2 regions of the Micrococcus sp. KRD096 genome follow, and region 2 is predicted to be linked to the other one. Evidence: predicted binding sites of a transcription regulator. Region 2 holds the regulator's gene; the other holds the start of a gene.
What was found. The regulator HrcA, encoded in region 2, represses chaperone genes, less so after heat shock. The targets are predictions, from matches to a motif close to TTNGCACTCGNNNNNNNCGAGTGCNAA.

Region 1: a site for HrcA is predicted at 1,998-2,024, ahead of groL (chaperonin GroEL). Genes of this name have one in related genera too.

The regions. Positions count from the first base shown of each region.
Region 1 covers NZ_JABFAY010000017.1:215,417-218,821, forward strand. Annotated here, with positions in the region: gene J1M41_RS08830 (DUF4031 domain-containing protein) at 1-122, shown strand, start outside; gene groL (chaperonin GroEL) at 233-1,864, opposite strand; gene J1M41_RS08840 (LytR C-terminal domain-containing protein) at 2,183-3,289, opposite strand; gene J1M41_RS08845 (DUF3263 domain-containing protein) at 3,293-3,405, opposite strand, start outside.
Region 2 covers NZ_JABFAY010000004.1:23,360-26,764, reverse strand. Annotated here, with positions in the region: gene J1M41_RS02390 (DUF3097 family protein) at 1-796, opposite strand, end outside; gene hrcA (heat-inducible transcriptional repressor HrcA) at 968-1,981, shown strand; gene dnaJ (molecular chaperone DnaJ) at 2,057-3,190, shown strand; gene J1M41_RS02375 (16S rRNA (uracil(1498)-N(3))-methyltransferase) at 3,187-3,405, shown strand, end outside.

The DNA.
Region 1 (3,405 bases), on a different contig from region 2:
GCGCGGTGCTGGACGCCCTGCTGGACGCCGAGCGGCTGTATCGGACCGCGCCCGGCCGAGCACGCTGGGAGGCCGCGGCCCGCCGCAACCTGGCGGCGGAACGAGCCGCGCTGTCGGCCTGAGCGGGGCGCCCCGGTGCTGGCCCGGGACGCGGCGAGGCCCGCCTCCCCGGACGGGGAGACGGGCCTCGCAGGCTGGGCGCCCGAACGGGTCGGGCCGGCTCAGCGGCTGATCACATCATGCCGCCCATGCCGCCCATCGGGTCCATGCCCTCGGCGCCGGCGGCGGCCTTCTCGGGCTTGTCCGCGACCACGGCCTCGGTGGTCAGGAACAGGCCCGCGATGGACGCGGCGTTCTGCAGGGCCGAGCGGGTCACCTTCACCGGGTCGTTGATGCCGGCGGCCAGCAGGTCCTCGTACTCGCCGGTGGCGGCGTTCAGGCCGTGGCCGTCGTCGAGGGTCTTGACCTTGTCCGCCACGACGCCGGGCTCCAGGCCGGCGTTGAAGGCGATCTGCTTCAGCGGGGCCTCGATGGCGACCTTGACGATGTTCGCGCCGGTGGCCTCGTCGCCCTCGAGCTGCAGGCCGCCGAACGCCTTGGCGCCGGCCTGGATCAGGGCCACGCCGCCGCCGGCGACGATGCCCTCCTCCACCGCGGCCTTGGCGTTGCGCACGGCGTCCTCGATGCGGTGCTTGCGCTCCTTGAGCTCCACCTCGGTGGCCGCGCCGGCCTTGATGACGGCCACGCCGCCGGCCAGCTTGGCGAGGCGCTCCTGCAGCTTCTCGCGGTCGTAGTCCGAGTCGGTGTTCTCGATCTCGGAGCGGATCTGGGCCACGCGGCCGGCGATCTGCTCGGCGTCGCCGGCACCCTCCACGATGGTGGTCTCGTCCTTGGTGATGACCACCTTGCGGGCGGTGCCCAGCAGGTCGAGGGTCGCGTTCTCCAGGGACAGGCCCACCTCGGAGGAGATGACCTGGCCGCCGGTGAGGATGGCGATGTCGGCGAGCATGGCCTTGCGGCGGTCACCGAAGCCCGGGGCCTTCACGGCCACGGACTTGAAGGTGCCGCGGATCTTGTTGACCACGAGGGTGGCCAGGGCCTCGCCCTCGACGTCCTCGGCGATGATCAGCAGCGGCTTGCCCGACTGCATGACCTTCTCGAGGATCGCCACCATGTCCTTCACGGAGGAGATCTTCGAGTTGACGATGAGGATGTAGGGATCCTCGAGGACGGCCTCCTGGCGGTCCGCGTCGGTCACGAAGTAACCGGAGATGTAGCCCTTGTCGAAGCGCATGCCCTCGGTGAGCTCGAGCTCGAGGCCGAAGGTGTTGGACTCCTCGACGGTGATGACGCCCTCCTTGCCGACCTTGTCCAGGGCCTCGGCGATGAGGGAGCCGATCTGCTTGTCCGCGGCGGAGATCGAGGCGGTGGCCGCGATCTGGTCCTTGGTCTCGATCTCGCGGGAGGCGGAGAGCAGCTCGGAGGTGACGGCCTCCACGGCCTTCTCGATGCCGCGCTTCAGCGACAGCGGGTCGGCGCCCGCGGCCACGTTGCGCAGGCCCTCGCGGACCAGCGCCTGGGCCAGCACGGTGGCAGTGGTGGTGCCGTCGCCGGCGACGTCGTCGGTCTTCTTGGCGACCTCCTTGACGAGCTCCGCGCCGATCTTCTCGTACGGGTCCTCGAGCTCGATCTCCTTGGCGATGGAGACGCCGTCGTTGGTGATGGTGGGGGCGCCCCACTTCTTCTCCAGCACCACGTTGCGGCCGCGGGGGCCGAGGGTCACCTTCACGGCGTCGGCCAGGGTGTTCAGGCCCTTCTCCAGGCCGCGGCGGGCCTCTTCGTCGAATGCGATGGTCTTGGCCATGTGCAGGTCCTTTCTGGACGTCGGCTTCCTACTGCTGGTGGCTGACCCGCGCCGATGCCCGCGACGGACGGCCCCTGGGGGCCTCACCGGTGGACAGGTCCTCCTCCACGGCGCCGGACCGGCCGGGGTACGGCTGGCAGTCGCGCCTTCGGAGTGCTAACCCCATTATGAGCACTCGCACCGGGAGAGTGCAAAAGGTCTGCGGTGCGGGGCCCGCCCTTCCGCGGACGGCGGACGGCCCCCGGCAGAACGCCTCGGAAGGCGCCCCGCCGGGGGCCGGAAAGGGCGCGCGGCCGACACGGCCGCACGACGGGCGGATCAGCCGGTGACGACCACCGCGACGCCGTTCACCTGCAGGTTCGGGGTCTGCATGACCGGGAAGCCGAGCTCCTTGCCGACCGCCTCGGCGGCGGCCTTGTTGGCCGAGCCGTTGTACAGGACGGTGGAGGACTGGATGCCGTAGCCGCTCCAGTTCTTCGCGTCCACCGAGGTGTAGCCGGCGCCCGTGAGCCGCTGCGCGTAGGAGGCGGCGAGGCCCTGGGTGCGGGTCGCGTTGTACACGGTGACGTGGGTGCCGCGCACGGCCGCGGACTGCGCGGCCGCACGAGAGCTCGACGCGGCCGCAGACTGCGCGGCCGCACGAGAGCTCGACGCGGCCGCAGACTGCGCGGCCGCACGAGAGCTCGACGCGGCCGCAGACTGCGCGGCCGCACGAGAGCTCGACGCGGCCGCAGACTGCGCGGCCGCACGGGAGCTCGACGCGGCCGCGGACTGCGAGCGCGAGGCCTCCGCCGCGGCGGCCGAACGGGACGCGGCGGCGCGCGAGGACTCCGCCGCCTGGACGGCCGCCGCCGACCGGGACGCCTCTGCGGACTGCGCGGCGGCCTCGGAACGCGAGGCCTCCGCCGCCTGTGCCTCCGCGGCGGCACGGGACGACTCAGCGGCCTCCGCGGCGGCACGGGACGACTCGGCGGCCCGGGACGACTCGGCGGCCTCTGCGGCGGCCGCCTCCTGCGCCACCCGCGAGGACTCAGCCGCGGCCGCAGCCGCGGAACGGGACGCCTCCGCCGTGTCCTCGGACGGGGTGGCGGACTCGGTCGCGGATGCAGTCGACGCCGACGCGGAGGACGCCGAGGAGGACTCGGACGACGCCGACGTCGACGTCGACGGCGACGGCTCGACCGCCGGGGCCGTCGTCGAGCTCTCGGCGGCGACGGGCTCGGAGCGGTCGCCGGTGAGCCACGGCAGGACGACGCCCACGAACAGGCCGGCGAGCAGGACGAGGCCGGCCACCCAGAGCAGCGGGCTCAGGCGGCGACCCCCGCCCGCGGCGGTCGCGCCGGCAGCGGCGAAGGACTCGCGGTGCGCGCCGCGCTGGTCCGTGTACTCGGGGACCTCGTCGAAGCGGTCGGGCTGGTAGGCCATGGGTCAGTTCTCCTGGCGGGAAGCGGGCGTGGACGGCGCCGGATCCGCGGGTCCCCTCCGGGCCCGGCTGCGGGTGCCGCGCTTGCGCAGCAGCCGCGTGACCAGCAGGGGTCGGT
Region 2 (3,405 bases):
CGAGGTCCGCGTACGTGGTGACGTGGGAGAGCAGCCGCTTCCACCCCAGCCCCGTGGCCTCCTTGCTCCCGTGCGGCCAGCCCAGTCCCCGCAGGATCCCCGTCTTCCAGTCCTGCCCCTTCGGCACGACGGGCCACGCGGGGATGCCGAGGACGGAGGGCTTGATGACCTGCCAGACGTCCACGTAGGGGTGACCGAGGATGAGCACGTTGCCCGCGGCCCCCGGCACGCGCATGGCCTCGGCCGCGAGGCGCTCCTCCTTGGACCCGGTGACGAGATGGTCCACGAGGATCCCGAGCCGGCGCCGCGGACCGGGGGCGAACGCACGGATCGCCCCGGCGAGGTCGTCCACGCCGTGCAGGGGCTCCACGACGATGCCCTCGAGGCGCAGGTCCTCGCCCCACACCTTCTCCACCAGCTCGGCGTCGTGCACGCCCTCCACCCAGATGCGAGAGGCGCGGGCGGTGCGGGCCCGCGCCCCCTCGACCCGTCGCGAGCCGGAGGCGGTGCGGGCCGGCGCCGCCGGGGCCGCGGCGGTCGGGGGGACCAGGGTCACGGGCTCGCCGTCGATCCAGAAGCCGCCGCCGAGGGGGAAGCCGCGGCGCACGCCGCGGCGGTCCTCCAGGACCACCACGTGCACGCCGCCGGAGCGCTCGATGCCGATCACGGCCCCGGTGAACCCGGAGGCCACGTCCTCGACCACCGTGCCGGGGGCGGCGGGCACATCGGGGACGGTCCGGGCGGGGCGGCGCGTCAGGTCGTCGTGGCCCGCGGGGCCCCAGCTGCTCCAGTCCATGGGAGAGCACGGTAGCAACGGGGCCGGGCGATCACCGTGAGCGAAGCCGTGCGGACCGGTCGGGTCGCCCCCCGGGGTCGGACGGTAGCATTGGCACTTGACCCGCCGGAGTGCCAGTCAGGGGCACCTCCGGGGTCGCCCCGGATCCCGACGGACCAGAGGAGGACCGAGATGTCGGAGCAGCCCCGCCGCCTGCAGGTGCTCCAGGCGATCGTGGAGGACTACGTGGCCCTGCACGAGCCCGTGGGCTCCAAGGCCCTCGTGGAACGGCACGCCCTGGGCGTGTCCTCCGCGACCGTGCGCAACGACATGGCGGCGCTCGAGGAGGAGGGCCTCATCGTGGCCCCGCACACCTCCGCCGGGCGCGTCCCCACGGACAAGGGCTACCGCGTGTTCGTCGACCGCCTCTCCGAGGTGAAGCCGCTGTCCCCGGCCGAGCGCCGGGCCGTGCGGACCCTGCTGGACCCGGAGACGGACACCGAGCACATGATGGAGTCCACGGTGCGCCTCCTGGCCCAGCTGACCCAGCAGGTCGCCGTCGCGCAGTTCCCCCACGAGGACGGCTCCACGATCCGCCACCTCGAACTGGTCTCCCTCGCGCCCACGCGCGTGCTCGTGGTCCTCATCCTGTCCACGGGGCGGGTGGACCAGCGGCACGCCGTGCTGGACCGTCCGGTCGACGAGGCGGAGCTGTCCGTGCTCCGCGGCCTCCTGCTGGACGCCCTGCTGGGGCTCGGTCCGGTGCAGGCGGCCACCGTGGTGGACGACGTCGTCACCCGGGTCCGCCCGGAGCACCGGCAGTCCGCCGCCCTCGTGGCCGCGGCCGTCCACGACCTGCTCGAGGCCGGCCGGCAGGACCGCATCGTCCTGGCCGGCACCGCCAACCTGGCCCGCTCCCCGGGGGACTTCGGCGCGTCCATCGGGCCGATCCTGGAGGCGCTCGAGGAGCAGGTGGTGCTGCTGCGCCTGCTCACGGAGATGGAGCAGGACGCCCACGGGGTGTCCGTGCGGATCGGCTCCGAGAACGCCGGATCGCTCGCGGACACCTCGGTGGTCGCGGCCGCCTACGGCCCCGGCGCCGTGGCGAAGGTCGGCGTCATCGGTCCGACCCGGATGGACTACCCGGGCACCATGGCCGCCGTCCGGGCGATCGCCCGCTATCTCTCCCGCATCCTGACCACCTGACGCGCCTCCACGCGTCCTGGCGGGCCCCGTCCCGCATCGCCCCACGTCCCGCTCTCCCCGAGAGGAATCCCCACCGTGACCGACCACTACGAGACGCTCGGCGTCAGCCGTGACGCCAGCACCGAGGAGATCCGCCGCGCCTACCGCAAGCTCGCGCGCACCCACCACCCGGACGTCAACCCCGACCCGGAGGCGGCCGAGCAGTTCAAGCGCATCTCCCACGCCTACGAGGTGCTCTCGGACGAGGGCCGGCGCCGGGCCTACGACACGACGGGCAACGAGAACGGCCAGGCCGGCTTCCCGGGCGGCTTCGGCGGGGCGGGCGGCTTCGGGGGCTTCGCCGACATCTTCGAGACCTTCATGAACGCCGCCGGCCAGGGCGGCCGCGGCGGCCCCGCCAGCCGCGCCCGCCGCGGCCAGGACGCCCTGGTGACCGCGCGGATCGACCTGCGCGACGCCGTCTTCGGCGGCGAGCAGACGATCGAGCTGGACACGGCCGTGCGCTGCGATCGGTGCGAGGGCTCGTGCTGCGAGCCCGGCACCCAGCCGGAGACCTGCCAGACCTGCCATGGCCACGGCATGATCCAGCGCCCCGTGCGGTCGCTGCTGGGCACCGTCATGGCCACCGAGGCCTGCCCCGCCTGCCAGGGGTTCGGCACCGTCATCCCGACGCCCTGCCACGAGTGCGACGGGCAGGGCCGCGTCCGCACCCGGACGCCGCTGACCCTGCGCATCCCCGCGGGCGTGGACGACGGCACCCGCATCCACCTCGCCGGCCGCGGCGAGGCCGGCCCGGGCGGCGGCCCGAACGGCGACCTCTACGTGGAGATCGCGGTCCGCCCGGACGAGACCTTCCGCCGCGAGGGCGACCACCTGGCCACCACCGTGACCGTCCCCATGGCCGCCGCGGCCCTGGGCACCACCGTCACGCTGGACACCCTGGACGGCAAGCAGTCCCTCAGCCTGGACCCGGGCGTGCAGTCCGGCCACGTCGAGGTCCTCCACGGCCTGGGCGTCGGTCGCCTGCGCGGGCAGGGCCGTGGCGACCTCAAGGTGGACGTGGTGGTCACCACGCCCACCGACCTGGACGACGAGCAGCGCCAGCTCCTGGAGCGCCTGGCCGAGGTGCGCGGCGAGGAGGTCGTGCACGGCGCACCCCAGGCCAAGGGCATGTTCGCCCGGCTGCGGGAGAACCTGAGGAACCTGTGACCGCCCCCCTGTTCCACCTCGAGCCGGGCGCCCTGGCCGGCGCGAGCGCGGGCGCGGAGGTCGTCTTCGACGGCGCCGAGGCCCGGCACGCCGCCGCGGCCATGCGCCTGGCCCCCGGGGAGGCCGTGCTCCTGGCCGACGGGTCGGGCACGCTCGGCCACGGCACCGTGCTCGCGGCCGCCCCGGACGCGGTGTCCGTGCGGCTGGACGCGGTG